Regions from separate parts of the Peribacillus aracenensis genome, predicted to be linked through region 2. Evidence: riboswitches for the same ligand, from Rfam matches in the RefSeq annotation. Region 2 holds a riboswitch; the other holds the start of a gene.
What was found. A riboswitch is a leader RNA that binds a small molecule or an ion and turns the genes downstream of it on or off. The one in region 2 is predicted to bind cyclic di-GMP.
Positions count from the first base shown of each region.

Region 1: another riboswitch for cyclic di-GMP. It lies ahead of N0M92_RS13965 (anti-repressor SinI family protein); the one in region 2 lies ahead of N0M92_RS05520 (anti-repressor SinI family protein).

Region 1 covers NZ_JANZMJ010000012.1:103,531-111,559, forward strand. Annotated here, with positions in the region: gene secA (preprotein translocase subunit SecA) at 1-481, opposite strand, end outside; gene N0M92_RS13960 (helix-turn-helix domain-containing protein) at 901-1,224, shown strand; gene N0M92_RS13965 (anti-repressor SinI family protein) at 1,374-1,514, opposite strand; cyclic di-GMP riboswitch class I at 1,545-1,630, opposite strand; gene hpf (ribosome hibernation-promoting factor, HPF/YfiA family) at 2,257-2,814, opposite strand; gene N0M92_RS13975 (flagellar protein FliT) at 3,067-3,411, opposite strand; gene fliS (flagellar export chaperone FliS) at 3,411-3,812, opposite strand; gene N0M92_RS13985 (flagellar hook-associated protein 2) at 3,840-5,351, opposite strand; gene flaG (flagellar protein FlaG) at 5,366-5,728, opposite strand; gene N0M92_RS13995 (flagellin N-terminal helical domain-containing protein) at 6,552-7,745, opposite strand; gene csrA (carbon storage regulator CsrA) at 7,884-8,029, opposite strand, start outside.
Region 2 covers NZ_JANZMJ010000003.1:250,092-258,120, forward strand. Annotated here, with positions in the region: gene tagU (polyisoprenyl-teichoic acid--peptidoglycan teichoic acid transferase TagU) at 1-49, shown strand, start outside; gene N0M92_RS05500 (hypothetical protein) at 511-966, opposite strand; gene N0M92_RS05505 (VanZ family protein) at 1,080-1,568, opposite strand; gene N0M92_RS05510 (hypothetical protein) at 1,565-1,696, opposite strand; gene N0M92_RS05515 (hypothetical protein) at 1,926-2,063, opposite strand; gene N0M92_RS05520 (anti-repressor SinI family protein) at 2,486-2,620, opposite strand; cyclic di-GMP riboswitch class I at 2,639-2,720, opposite strand; gene N0M92_RS05525 (ABC transporter ATP-binding protein) at 3,142-4,941, opposite strand; gene N0M92_RS05530 (lasso peptide biosynthesis B2 protein) at 5,139-5,621, opposite strand; gene N0M92_RS05535 (lasso peptide biosynthesis PqqD family chaperone) at 5,655-5,951, opposite strand; gene N0M92_RS05540 (HPr kinase/phosphorylase) at 5,935-6,876, opposite strand; gene N0M92_RS05545 (paeninodin family lasso peptide) at 7,073-7,204, opposite strand; gene N0M92_RS05550 (lasso peptide isopeptide bond-forming cyclase) at 7,219-8,029, opposite strand, start outside.

The DNA of each region.
Region 1 (8,029 bases), on a different contig from region 2:
TAGAATGACTGTTCAAATTCAATCCGACGGTCAAACCAAGGAAATCATACAATACACCCATCTCGGTGGCATCACGGTGTGCCAGGTATTCATTGACAGTAACGACATGTACACCTTTACCGGTAAGCGCGTTTAAATAAACAGGCATGGTGGATGTTAAGGTTTTACCTTCCCCAGTTTTCATCTCGGAGATATTTCCATCATGGAGGGATGCCCCACCCATGATTTGAACACGGTAAGGATATAAGCCCAGAGCACGCTTTGCACCTTCACGCGCAACCGCAAACGCCTCGACAAGCAAATCATCAACGGTCTCCCCATTTTGATAACGCTCTTTAAACTCATCCGTTTTGGCACGCAACTGTTCATCCGATAGTGCAGCCGTCTCATCAGCCAGTGCTTCGACCTGATCGGCGATTTTTTCTAATCGTTTGATTTCTCGCTTATTCGGATCAAAAACTTTATTTAATATATTAAGCATTCAATAACGCTCCTCTATTATGGTAATGATCGTTCAATGACTAAATTCATATAAGTAAGAAGAAACACAACTTCTATTATTACTAATGCACGCTTAATTTTACCACTTCTATTCTAGAGGTACAACTTCATGTCACTTCCCTGGTATAGACCTGAATTCAATTCTTGCGAAAAACAATGGATAAATGAGGAGGAAAACTGTTAAAATAGGAGGAAGTATAAAAAATATGTTGCAAACTCCCCACTATTCCATATGCAAATGAGAATTATCCATAACCTTCCATCACTAGATGCTATGTCCTCTCTAGCGATAGCATGTCAAGGTAATCCAGCCTTACAGGCGTCATGTTTTGAATGATAAGGTGGGCTACTGAAACTTAATAGCGGAAGATAAATAGAACATGTTTCGAGGTGGTATTGATGATTGGTGAACGTGTAAAAAAACTGCGAGAAGAAAAGAAAATGTCAATGACTGAACTTGCCGATAAAGCGGGTGTGGCAAAGTCTTATTTAAGTTCGCTCGAGCGGAACTTACAAACGAATCCTTCTATTCAATTTCTTGAAAAAATCTCCGCCGTACTTAACATTCCTGTCGATGCCCTGCTTTATGATGCTCCAAATAAGGAAACCTTGGACAATGACTGGATGAAAATCGTTGAGGAAGCCATGAATTCAGGTGTTTCAAAACAACAATTCAGGGAATTCATCGAGTTTAATAAATGGAGAAAAGATAAAGAAGAGTAGAGTGGTAGTGCACTAGTTTACCTACATAATCCAATAGAATATAGTTTGGATAAGCTAGACTCACCAGAATCTCAAGGAGACATCCCCCCTATAAACAGCTAATGAATCGAACCACTGTTTATAGGGATGTTCTCAATCTTGTTCGGAACCTATTTTCCATCGTTCTCCTCAAAAGTTACCTCAACGCTTTCCCTTTTCAAAAAAGCACTGATTTCCTCTTTTTTGAAACCCAAACTCCTTGCTTCTGAAATCAACTTCACCCATTCTTGATCCATTGCCACATTAGCCACCTCTTCTACCTCCTAAAATACTCTTGTATTTCAGGCAGACCAGCCATCATAGTCACAAGGACCTTAGACCTGTGCCTTTGCGCCCTAATCTTTCAATCAGTTTGCCTTTGTCATGGTATTTATTACCAAATACAGTGCTTATAATCATATTATAACGGAAACACACTCCATATATTGCTATTTTATGTCGGTAATCCACATAAATGCAAAAACTTTCATCCGACAAAATATTACAATATTAAGAAAATTCACAGTTTAGGCAAGTTAACATAGGCTAATTCAATTTCTTTTATTTGAATAATAGTGAATATTGCTCTTCTTACTATTCCATTGAGGTGTATTGATTCTTTCAATTATAAGTGCATCAAGGGTTTTTTGCGCAGTTAAATCCTCACCGCAGGTCGGACAAAGCCACTTTCCATATTCCGCACTGCTAAAAGAAGCCCTATGGCATGTATGGCAATTCTTTCGATACAAGTTTTCCAACCCCTCTGCATCTTATTCAAATTGTTTTTTTATAAATAACCAATTGTTCTCTTTAAAGAACTAACAACTTGAGTATAGTGCAAAAGTTAGGGTGTTTAAATAGGTAAAACTAATCATTTATCTTAATAAAGAACATTATTTGTTCTTTTAAATGAACTGAGAACAAGTCTTTTTATAGTATATCAAACAGCCAACGCATTCTATCAAAAAAGCACAACCCAGAGGCTGGGTTGTGCTTTTGATCTAAGATTAATAGTTAACTAGGTTCAATCAATCCATAGCGTCCATCTTTTCGGCGGTACACTACGTTTGTTGTATTCGTATCCGCATTCGTGTAAACGAAGAAACTGTGACCAAGCATATTCATTTGTAAAATCGCCTCTTCACTGTCCATTGGCTTTAAATCAAAGCGCTTATTGCGGACCACTTCAATATCGTGATCGTCTTCGAATTCATCCACCACTTCGTCAACATCCGTATTGAAGGCGAATGCATCGGGTGTCGTAGATAGATTGTTGCGGAACTTACGATTGACCTTCGTTTTATGTTTACGAATTTGGCGTTCAAGCTTATCATTGATCAAGTCAATGGCAGCATACATATCCGCATTTTCTTCTTCAGCGCGAAGAACCAAATTCTGCATGGGAATCGTCACTTCGACTTTAGATGTATTATTGTTCACTTTTAAATTCACTAACACATTTGCATCTGGTGTATTGTTAAAATATCGTTCTAACTTGCCAATTTTCTTTTCGACGTATTCTCGAATTGCTGGAGTTACCTCAATGTTTTCACCGCGTACGTTGTAATTCATAAAGTGAGTCCTCCTTAAATTAAGACTATACAGTTAGATTCTACAATACCCCTCCGGTTCCCTTTAGAAACACATCATGAAACATGTCGAAATCATAAAACAATTGTCGGAAGGTTTGGAAAGGGTTGATGTCTGCCCTAGCTACATTATATCAAATGCTATGCTATAAAGAAAAAATTAAGCCTATTTTATTTACAGAAAATTTAAAAAAACTTAACATAAAAACCGTTTGGCATCCAAACGGCAGGGTAATCAATTTCTTTTATCATAAAACATGCCATCCACTGATAGACTTTCATACGGATTCGTGTATTTATTGGATGATCGTTTCTTCTTATTTATTTCCTGGATATCCCGCTGTATCTCCTGCCTTTGGAGCTTCAGCAAGTGATCGACCTGCTGGTTGAGCAACAGTACCGCACGGCCCAATTGTTGCTCTTCACCAGTAAACGGCGGGTTGATTTGTGAAAGAAGCCCATCCCGCCGATCAATCAGTTTTGTAACCCTTTCTATTTTATCATCACGTTCTGTGATCGTGCGATCTTCCAGAACGGCAAGCAATTCAGCAGTCAATTCATGAAAGGTTCTAATCATCATTACACTTGACCGCTTTGGGTAAATTGTTTTTTCCGATTGATCTGAATTACTTCCTTCCAAGTATTCCGGAACTCAGTAACAAGCCCCTCCACTTCTTCCAAGGCAGCAACATCATTTTTCATATTCGCTTCGATCAGACGCCGGTTCATGAAATCATACAGACTCATCATATCTTTGGAAACATCCGCATCCATATTCAGCGTCACCATCAATTCGCGGATAATATTTTGCGCCTTGATGATGTTCGTATTCTTCACTTCGATATTTCCTGCTTCAATGGCTTTCTTCCCAAGCATGATGAACTTCAAACAGCCATTATAAAGCATTAATGTAAGCTCTCCCGGGGATGCTGTATTGACTGAATTTTGCTGGTACGATTGATATGGATTATTTATCGCCATGCTTAACTACTTCCTTTCTGACATACCTTAACTAAAATAAGAAGCTAACGATGCACTTTGGCTGTTTGCCTTTTGAATCGCTTTTTCCATCGCCGTAAACTGGTTATAATAGCGCGATTCCAGTTTCGTTAACTTCGCTTCGAATGTGGAAATCTTCTTATCCAGCCCATCAACCAATTTTCCGAGTGTAAAATTGTTATTAACATAGCCGGCCTTTCCGGCTTTTTCAGTAATCACCTTCATCGATGATTCTATATCATCCCTTAACCGGCGTGCGAGTCCTTTGTCGCTCTTTTCCGGACCATTGGCCATGAACATATCATAAATCGCATTGGGATCCTCACTAATGGCTGCCCGGAGCTTGTCCTCATCAATCATTAATTTACCGCCCTCCAAATAATTTTTGGTGGTGGTGATACCCAAACTGCTAAGACTGTTTTTTCCCGTGATTCCATCCACCGAGGTGTATAGAGATGACCTCATTGTGGTCAGGAGACTTTTTAATGTCGAGTCGCTTTTCAATGTTCCGCTCTTCGCTTTTTCTTCCCACAGCTTCACTTCATCCTCTGTCATTGCCTTCTTTTGCTCAGAGGTAAGCGGCGTAAAGGAGCGATATTTCGCTTCACCCGTTTTATCTTGAACCTTTTTAATGACTTCATTGTATTTATTCACAAACTGTGTGATCGTATCCAGGATGGCATCCACATCAGCTGTTGATGAGAATGTGACTGTATCGGTCGTTTTTTGCTTTACCGTTATTTCCGCTCCATTAATCTGAAACGTATTAGAAGGCCGGGAAATTTCCAGTCCATTATAAACAATGGACGCATTTTCCCCTTTTGTGCCCCCAGTTCCTTCATTGTTACTGGCCATTTTTAGCACATTGAAGAAATCTCCGGTGCCCCCTAATTCAATTTCAGCTCTATCCTTAACATCGCCGGTATTTTTAGCAGTGATGGAAAACTGCTGGGACGCTTCATCAAAAAATAGGGTCACTCCAGAGTTAGCGTTAACTTTATTTATCACACTCTCTAACGTATCGTCCCCACTAAGGGTAAGCGTGTACGGTTTTTCCACTGTCACTCCATCTTTATCTTCCATATCAAAACCGCCATCTTTATTGATGGCGAGTATCGTAATATCTTGTGGTGTCGTGAAACCCAATTCCGATAGTTTCTTTTTGGGGTCGGTAACAGCTGATTTTTCCGTACTTGTCATGGTTGCTGCTTTGGCAAGTCCATTCACTTGTACATTCCCGGAAAAATCACTAGTCGAATTCACATTTCTCACTGATACAGCATCTGGATTCGAAACCGACACCTTCTTTTTTATAAAGGAGGATTGCTTCCCGATTCCATCACGAATGAGCGTATCCAATTCTGATAAAGCTGTATTGATCGAACGGTAATCATCCCGCTGCCATTCGGAATACTGCTTTTTCTGTGTTAATTTATCCAATGGCACCCGTTCTGCCTGCATCATGCTCTTAACTAGTTCATCAATATCCATCCCGCTTGCTAAACCACTGATTCGCACCATAATAAATCACCCGCTTATATTTTTTCATCCACCATTATGCCGACAAACTCCATCATTGCCGCATAGAAATCCAATAACTTCTTCGGAGGAATTTCCCTGATCGTCTCATCCGTCACGTCATCGACTACCTTGACATAGTATTCATTCAGCTTCTCGTGATATTCAAAACGAACGGCCATATGTGCCGGATTCAGGAAGGTGTTCAAATTATCCACCATTTCCTGCATCTTTTCTTTTGAAGGCTCATCAGTAGATTCCACACTTTGCTCCGAATAGGCAAGCGTATTCATTTCCCGCTGATAATATGAACTGATTCCTTCCGAGATTGCTGTTCTAAGTTGTGAGGAAAGAATATTCGTGGACAAACTCTCCAGCATCTAAATAGCCCCCCATATGATGTCTTTACTTTTTATATCGGTTCTTACAGTTTTATATTTAGTAATGCTTTTTGATTTTGGTTTAGTGTAGACTATCTGAATGCTCCTTTGCTATAAAAGAGATTCCACTAAAAAAACTCCAGTAAAATATCTAGAGTCTCAGTTATTTTAGGCTTTTAAATTTTGACCGTTGATTTCCTCTCCAGGCACTTGCTTTCCGCGGGCGGTCCGGTAGCCTCCTCGGCGCTTTTGCGCCTCCGGGGTCTCCCTTGGACGTGTATTCCCGCAGGAGTCTCGCACCTTACGTTCTAATTAGATCTCCATTAAATATAAGATGGAATCCCTATTGCCCATACGTTTTGAGGGTTTATACTGTGACCGTTGATTTCCTCTCCAGGCACTCGCTTTCCGCGGGCGGTCCGGGGAGCCTCCTCGGCGCTTTGCGCCTGCGGGGTCTCCCTTGTACTCGCATTCCCGCAGGAGTCTCGTACCTTCCGTTCCAATCAACTTTGTTTTAACAGTTAGATTGCTCCTTTTACCTAAGTCTTTTTTATAATAGAAGGATTAAAACTGAGGTGATAATCGCTTCTATACTTTTTGAAAAAATTATGACTGACTATTTAATTTTAGGACTTCTCTTTTTATTCATCTATTAGGATTGTAGCCATAAGATTCCTTGGTGACATAACGAATGGCCCCCAACTTTTAAGGGGCAGTAATCTCTTTTTTTATACATGTTGTGTTCCTTACACCCCTCAATCAGAACAAATAAAAGAGCCTAACACAAAGTGTCAGACCCTTTATTGTTAGGCTAACTATCCAATTAACGAAGTAATTGAAGAACGCCCTGGGGTTGCTGGTTTGCTTGCGCGAGCATTGCTTGAGATGCTTGCGCCAAGATAGAGTTTTTAGTTTGCTCCATCATTGTTTTAGCCATATCTGTATCACGAACGCGTGATTCAGCAGCCGTTAGGTTTTCAGAAGAAGTACCTAAGTTGTTGATCGTGTGCTCTAAACGGTTTTGGTTAGCACCTAATTTAGAACGCTCTGCTGATACTTTATCAATTGCACCTTGGATTTTTGTGATTGCTGCAGCTGCAGATTCATGAGTAGTCACATCTAAAGCTTGTTCAGTCGTTGTGTTGTTTGTTCCGTCTGTTACTGCAAGTTTATCTCCTGTACCTGTAGTAGTAAGACCTAAAGCTTTCGCTCTCATATCAGCGATATCAAGTGTTAAGCTTTGATTTTCGTTTGCACCAATTTGGAATTTTAGACTCTTGCTATCATCTGCTTCCTTAGCTGCTTTACCAACTACTCCTGCAGTAGTGGTTGTAACATTCCCACCCGCAACTTTTGGAGCACTTGCAGATTCAGCATCTGCTAATTGAGTAAGTTTTAATTTCCCATTATCATCTGCTGCTAGATATTTAAGGTTTAAAGTGGTATCTGCGTTAATTTTATCAGCCAAATCAGCTACATTATCACCTGTAGCACCAGCAATTACAACATCATCTATTGTAATTCCAGCTTCTGCATCAGTAACTCCTATTGAATATTCACCCTGAACAGCAACTACTTCGGCAGAACCCGCACCATTTTTATCACCGTTTAATAACTTTTGAGTGTTGAACTCAGTAGTATTGCCGATTCGGTTAATTTCAGAAGTCAAAGAGTTAATCTCTTTTTGAATCTCTCCGCGGTCGTTAGTTGTATTGGTAGCTGTTGCTGATTGGTTGGCAAGTTCACGCATACGTTGAAGGATATCAGTCGTTTCATTTAATGCACCTTCAGCAGTTTGGATTAAAGAAATCGCATCTTGTGAGTTACGGGAAGCTTGATCCAATCCGCGGATTTGTCCACGCATTTTTTCAGAGATTGCTAAACCAGCTGCGTCGTCACCAGCTTTATTGATACGCATACCAGAAGCTAGTTTTTCCATTGATTTAGATTGAGCGTTCGTTGCACTTGATAATTGACGGTGCGTGTTTAGAGCTGAGATATTGTGATTGATAATCATTTATGTTTCCTCCTTGAGTCTTAAGTCCCCACGTCCATGTGGTTGTTTACGATGGGCAGTGAATAAGTCGGCCGCCTATTTCACTACCCATCGTTGTATAGTTAATATCGACCTGCCCGGAAACATATTTAGCGGATTTTACGATTTTTTCTTGAAATGCTCATTTATGCCTTCCAGAAAACTGGTTTCTGTTTTTGAGGCTGTTCTATTTTCCTGCTGGATGGACAGGTAGACTTCCTTCCTATGAATATCGACGTTTTTAGGGGCATTGATCCCCAGTTTAA
Region 2 (8,029 bases):
AAAAGAAAAGGTTCAATCCGAATTAAAAGAACAATTATCCATTAAATAAGAAAAAATGAAAGAGCTGTCCGGACCCGCATCCTGACAGCTTTTTCATTTTCCCCGTCCAATATTCTGACAAAAAACGAACACCAATTGTAGAGATTTGTTGGAATTTTTGTTGTTTATTAGGCATTAAAAGACGGTATAATCAAATATGAGCTGAATATTCCATCTCCCCTTGCCCCTTTCATCACTAGACACAATTATTCTTTGGACCTGGAATTCCACAACCAACTTTCATCAACTATCATAAATAAACCCAAACAAAAGGAGTGTATTTAAATGAAAATCAAAGCAGGCAGCTGGGCTATGCTAAGCACACAGGACAAAATGTTCATTCTTAAAGCCATCAGTGATCGTTCAAGAATGAAATATGTTTCATGAGAAGTAAATCCAATCGGCATTACATGAGAGTATCACCTCTCCCTTTTCAATAAAACGAACTTGAGCCTGAAAAAGGAGAGGAATCTATTCAAACTGATAATCCCATAACAAACGCCATTCGCCTTTTTCTTTGACGACATAGCAATTTTGTTCCAAAGTAAACATTCCATAGCGAGAATTGAAGACCTGTGTAACTGGAACTTCATAGGCCGTTTTATGCAGCCTTCCACTCTTATCCAACTTCCAGTTCTTCACTTTCTTAGAACGGCCTACATCATACTGAAAGGACTCCACATCCATATGCTGTAAAAATACATGTGACCGATTTTGCACATAATCTGCCCGATTCGGAAACCGATGCTTCATTTCAGAACTTAACAAGTCCCAGGATTTCCCGAACTCTGCTTCACTTTCATACTCATAAAAATCTTCAACCACGCTTTTTGATCCGCTCGGAAAAAGAAAAATGATACACACTCCTGCAATTAACACCACGAGAATAATCGTCAAAACTCCTATTGGAATCTTACTATGTCTCATCACCCTCATCACCCTCACAGGTTATCTTTCATTTATATATATAAATGAAAACCATAAAAAAGAAGCATGTTGTTAGACATGCTCCTTAATTAAAATTATTAGAACTGAGTTCTTCAGGTTCGATGACGCCTTCTCCATCGATCCAAGAAAAGAAAACAGAAGATTCCAAGCAAACCGCCAAACGTGTCCAGCATGATATCCTGCCACAAGGGAGTTCGGCCACCGGTTAGTTTTTGATGAAGTTCGTCCGCACTCGCATAAAAAAGGACACATATAAGAGCGCCTGAAAACGAAAGAACAGGATTCTTTACAAAACTGCACCAAACACGATACGTCAATAATCCAAATACAAAAAAGATAAAAAGATGGGCACCCTTCCGAATGAAAAACTCCACAAAACCACTAACTCCTGCTGTATGGGCACTTACCTCAACCCCTCCATATATAAATGAAATGCCACTTAGCTTATCATACCAATATGGCGTATTGAACTGCGCTAAAAAAGGGGTGATGCTTTGATCCTCATATGTCTGCGAGGAAAAAAAGAAGATGACCATCGCCCATAAAACGAGCAAAATGGGGAAGAGGTATTTATGGATCATATTCTTTCAGGTTCCTCAATGATCCCACTTAATTTCTCCTTAATCTCCTCCACCATTTCATTCACAGTAACATCTTGTCCAGACTCACCTTTTGCAAAAGTGTCTTTTAAAATATCAAAAAAATCCATTTCAAATTTCACTCCACCATTTCATAAGTTGTCCCTAATCTTTTTTCAAAAGAAGGAATATAGCTCTTTTATTATAGTAGAGACTGGCAAGCTGAATCTACTATAATACAGAAAAATCACAGAAAATTAACATTTTCTAAAATATTCAGTAGGAATGAATCCCACTAGCCAATATGTGTAGATAAAAAAACAAAAAAGGACCGATTCCTCAGCCCCTTCGATCCCCATATTATGACTGCCCCATAAAATAAGTCATTACTGAAATCAAAACTAAAATAATAGTAATATAAGTCCCAATAAAAATTTTCTTGCTTCTCTGTTTCTTTTCATATACTTCCTCGAACGTAATGAATTTGTTCTTTGTCATCAAATAATCTCCTTCTAGTTTGATGGCAGCTATCTGACATCGCCTTTTGCGAAGTCCCTTTGCTTGATCTCTATAGTGTAGTATCGGCTCATTACTAATAACATTTAAGTATTAATAAGTATTTTTTATAGGCTATATTCCCTAAATGTGTAGAAGGTTACAACTAACGCATTATGTACATTAACTAAATTCTATGATTATTTATGTTAAAACCTGCCTAGGTTTCATTTTAAATTCAAATTTATTAAGCGCCTACTTAATAAAATTCATGATTATTTTTATCCAACCTTAGAATGACAGCCATAACGGTACACTGAATAAAGTTCCCCATACTCTTTATTCTAGATACCTTTACGGTAATTTCCTGTAATGAAAACAAAAAAAGAAGACTGTATAACAGCCTTCTCTAAGGTACATATTGCTTACCAAATGATATAATGTTTTTCTCTTGATCCATTTTCTACGATAAAATCCTTCACATCTTCAATGGACAAGCCTGAATTTTTCGCCTCTAGCATTAAAGAAACCCATTCTTCAAATTCATTGTTTGCTTCCATGACAAAATCCGCCTAATTTGTGGTAACACAGCCATCTTAGCAAAGCCTTAGACCTGTAATTTTGCGTCCCTACTTTTCAATAGGTTTGCCTTTCTCAAGAATATTTCACATTAATTATTAACTAAGATTAAAATTAATTTAAATCTCTTGAATCCCTGTTTCCATGGTGCTAAATAAACTATCATTCACTAAAAAATTTTCCTTTAATTAAAACTATATTAATGTTAATTATACTTAAAAACGTATTAATAGCTCTTAATACTATTCGTTTTTTTCTATCATTTTTCAACACCATTCATCAAAAAGTGACATTCCAATGTTAACACATTGGTATTATGTGCTTTCTTTACAACTCTTTTATTAAAAATACATTTATAATAGATATAATAAGCTCGAACTTGCTATTTTACAAAAATAGTATTCCGAAATATTAATTCGGTTTTAATTTATTTCCCCTAAGAAAAAAAGCCAGCATTACAAACCATACTATGGCTGTAACCTGACTGTTCGTGAACAAATATTTACACACTTGATTCCATTTGGATACCTAATAAATTGCTAAACATCCCTCTTTTTTCTCCAGCTAACTGTTTATATTCACCGACCTGAATGATTTCTCCCTGATCCATGACCAGTACTTGATCGGCATTGCGAATCGTCGATAATCGGTGAGCTATGACGATGATGGTCATTTTTCCTTTTAATCTTTCAATAGCGGATTGAATCTTCGCTTCGTTCTCGGTATCCAATGCACTTGTCGCTTCATCCATTACCAGTATGGCCGGTTTGCGTAAAATCGCTCTGGCTAACACTAGACGCTGCCTTTCCCCTCCTGACAGTCGGACACCTCGATCACCGATGAGTGTATCCAGACCTTGAGGAAGCTTACTGACAAAATCAGCAGCTGCAGCGAATTCCAAAGACTCCCATATGGATTTCTCACTTGCATCAGGGTCAATGATCAGCAAATTTTCCCTTATTGTTGCATTAAAGAGAAACGGATCTTGCGGGATATAACTTATGGACCTCCGCAGCGATAATAAGCGGTCATTAGTAAGGGGAATATCATCTATTCTGACTTCACCCCGATTAGGGTGATTCAACCCCATTAATATATCAATTAAAGTACTTTTTCCGGCACCTGATCGTCCTACTATAGCGGTCATACGGTTAGATGGTATGTGTATGTTTATATTTTTAAGGGCATAAGTGTTTTCATTTTGATCATAACTAAAATAAACATTACGGCAATCCAACCCTTGTTCAATATCAATAGGCTTGATATTTTTATAATCGGATTCATATAACTCTCTTGCAGCTCTACATTCATTTTGTAAATCCGACAGTGCTTTAAAAGACGGAAGCGTAGATCCTATTTGCTCTAAATTCGATTGAATGCTAGTAAACCTTGGCCATAACCTTGAAAAAATAACCGTGATCAGCATTAATTGTGCTGGCTGGGCCATGAACATCTTTATCGAAAAAAACACAAAAATGGCAATTAAAACTGAAGATACAATTTTGAAGATCATTTGGGACGTAGTATTTAAAGTCGTTAACTTGATTCTGTTTTTTTCCATTCTCTCACTTAAAGACAGAAACCAATTCAAATGAGATTCCTCTAGGGAATTACTTTTGATATCTTTCATTCCATTAAGGTGATCAGTCATACCCGCTAAATAGGTTTGTGTTAGCTGAAAGGTTTCCTTCCCAATAGACTGAGACTTTTTCACAAATTTCCGGGACGAAAAAATGAGAATGAACCCAAAGGCTATTATAAAACTCGTCATTGGAACAGATAAATAAAAAGCTATGCCGATTTGAATGAAAGTAAATATAAGGGAGGACATAAACTGTAAAAATAAATTTATCCCTGCACTTACATTGAAGGTTTCATTTGTCATGATGTTGATAATATCGGATTTCCTCTTTTTCAAGTAAAATCCCCAATTGACTTGCAGCAGGCTTCCATACGCCTCATCCCTTAACTTTCTAACAAAACCTTGTTGGATTTTCACTCCCAAGATTGTTTGATTCCGCTTAAATACACTTTGTCCCACCATTAATATCACATAAACTCCAAGTATTAATAAAAGGCTTAGCGTTTCCGGAATTCCCAAGAATAACTCATTAACCCAGCTTATGAAAGGAACTTCATCCGTTTTTATATCCATTACACCGGTCAATCCAATCAATGGGATCAATAAGAAAATCCCTACACTTTCTAAAAAACCTATTAAAATCATACAAATAAGATTGATATATAATATTTTTCCCGAATAGTCATGTATTTGTTTCGTAAAAAGTAAAAGATGCTTCATCACCATATCCTCCATTAGCATGACTTAATTGATAGTTTTCCTCCATGTTACCGGTGGTAAAGCGCGAAAATGGAAGGAAAGGTATCGGGTATTCACTTTTCTAAGATTATTTTTCACAAAGAAGATATTATGGGTGGGGTGGTGACACGTGGACTCCTGGTGAGGGGTTTATTGGGTTCAAATAGACTGTTTTCAGGTTAACTAGATTCTTGTTCTTTCAGATCCCTAATCTCGTTCTTTTTAGAGAACTTAGAAACAACAGTGAACCTATCCATCACTTCAGCTCCGGTTATATAAAAAGGTCCACTGCGCAGCCAAGCATGTGCAATGAGCCCTCCATTCTCATCCTTGGCTGTACCTAAGTAAAGAGTGCTATCAATCTTTCGTTTTTCCAACATCTTCATAGCCGCCATTGCCTTTACAAGACACTGGCTTTCCCATACGGTGTAGCGGCTCATAATTTTTATAGCCCGCGAAACATTTGCTAAAATCTCTTTATCCGCTGCATTCAATTCATATGATGACTCTTTCATCTGTTCACCCAGTGTTGGGGCAACTTTTGAAAAGGAAATGCTTTTAAGATAGCGGGCCCAGCCTAAATGTAAAAAGGCTTCGATATACAGCAGCTTTGTCTTGAAATTTAATCGAAGAAAAGTCTGAGCTTTCTTTACGATATTCATTGTTTTAGCCTCCTAGACTAAAGATTCATGATACTAGGAATGGATGCTGACTAAACCTTGTTCCAGCAATTGACTTAAAAAGTCCGTGACATGTTCATTACAATCGGTTTGGTCGACATTGTATTGTAACTGTAATGTTGTAACTAACTCTTGAATCGTAATGGGTTCCTTCATTAACTCCCAAATTTCCCCGCCCAGTTCACCCAAATTATAATATTTACCGTTAGAAACGCTTAACATGACTTTTTCCCCATCCATGTCACTTACTATGTTTCCTGGACTTTGGCTATATAGATTTTTTGTATCAAGTTGATTAATATTCATGGACACTGTCCTCCCTTTTTAATGCATGCAAAATTATTTCGGATAAGTCCGGAGCCGTGAAACGATTCGTTGGTCTACGTAATTGGAAAAACTCAATTTTCTTAATCATTTTGGCTGAAGTGTTGAAATGCCAGTCCATCAATCCAGACCTTTGGATAAAAAAATTGCGGTATGTATGATGATATAATTTATAAAATCTTTGAAGAGATGGTATTGGCTTAATTTCTATTTCGGCATTTTCACCCTTTATTAACTCAAATACACCAGCAAGCGGGAGTTGTTCAGTAATAAATTGATCTTTAACCGGAACAGCAAATTTATCTTCTCTTACAATGAGTGGCTGATAGTTATTTGAATCCATTTCAAAATGATTTAAGCTTTCCAGCCATAATTTTTGTTGTGGATACGAAGGTGTTACAATGGGTATATTTTCATCATTTAGTGTTACTGGTATGACATCATCACTCATGAGCTTATAGCCCCTTTTTAAAAAAGCGGAAGCAAGAGTGGATTTTCCAGCACCAGAATCACCAACGATCGCATATGCCTTTCCATCTATGGCTACCGCACTTCCATGTATAGGGAGAATTTTTCTTTGCATCAAGATGGCACCCATGCATGTTCCGAGGATGTAAAGTCGAATCTCATCTTCTTGTGCCGCATCAATTGGACAAAATTCTATTCTATTACCGCTTTGGATCAAGTAAATGGCCGTCTTGGAAACATGGAACATAATCCAGTCTTTCTTAATGACAAAATCATCTTCAGGAACTGAATGCTCAGACCATAATGCATGGAGATCAGCTTTTTCGATAGCAATATCCGTTTTATCATCCACTATATTAATATGAAGCAATTCAGGCAACGCTATATCACTTGAGACGGTTAAACCATACGCTTCATAAACTGTCCTTGTTTTAATACCGATCATATAATTATCACCACTTTATCAATAATTCATCTGCATACTCGTTCAATAGATCTAAATTGCAGAACAACTTCTATTATATTAAGATAGAGAGACCCCTATTAACCAACAATTAGGGGTCAATTTTTTTGCGACTTAATATGTATGATTCTTTCTGAGCTGAGGGCACTAAAAGCTTTAAAACAAATTAACTTCTTCTTTAACTAAAAGTTAATTTGCCTTTAGGAGTGTCATTAGGAAATGCAGCATCTGTAAACTCGCCGTCAGTTCCAAGCATTGTTTGATTAACATCAAGAATTTCTAATTCAGGTTTTTTCCATTCCTTTTTCATACTAATCACCTCCTTTAATCAAATTTTTTTAAAAATCGATATACGATTAAACTACGCATTAAAAACTTATAATCAGGATCAGTTGCATATTCTGGCCTAGCCCCTTCATTAATCTTTATTAGTGCTTTGTTAATTGCTTGAAGATCTAGATACTCTAATGCTTTTTTATCTGTTCTAAGCTGCTGCAACTCATCTGTGAATGCTTCCCATTTTGGCAACATTCGATGTACCCAATCAGCACCTTGCACACCCCTGTACCGTTGATTTAGCCTTACTTTATCGGGTAAGACATTCACTGTAGCATTTCTAATCAGGGCACGATCCAGCCCATTCTGTACATATTGACTTTCCGGGAGTGACAAACAAAAACGAATTACACGGATATCATTAGTTGGATCTCGCTTCCATAACTTGTATCGTAAGGAGAGCTTTGTTGAGAGCGTATTACCTGCATTCCACTGAAATATATCTTCAAAGTGCTTTTTTCTTTCATTAAAAATATCAGAATTCGAATACCAGCCTGTTTGATCCATGCCGAATTCTTTAAATTTGTCATAAATGCCCGTTCTTTCTGCAAAACTAGGGTTAATTAAGGAAGGAATCCTATATCGAGCACCTTCCGGAAATATACGATTAATAACTGGAAATCCGACCCTCACAATAGTTTGCATCTGACTTCGTCTAGATACTCCAACATTTTTCCTATATTGGTCCAACTCTTGATAAAGGCGAATCCACTTTAATCTTTTTAATAGGAGCGAGTAATACTCTAAGGGGAATCCCCAGGAAATCGAAAAGTTCCCCCTATCTCCATTAAGTAAAACA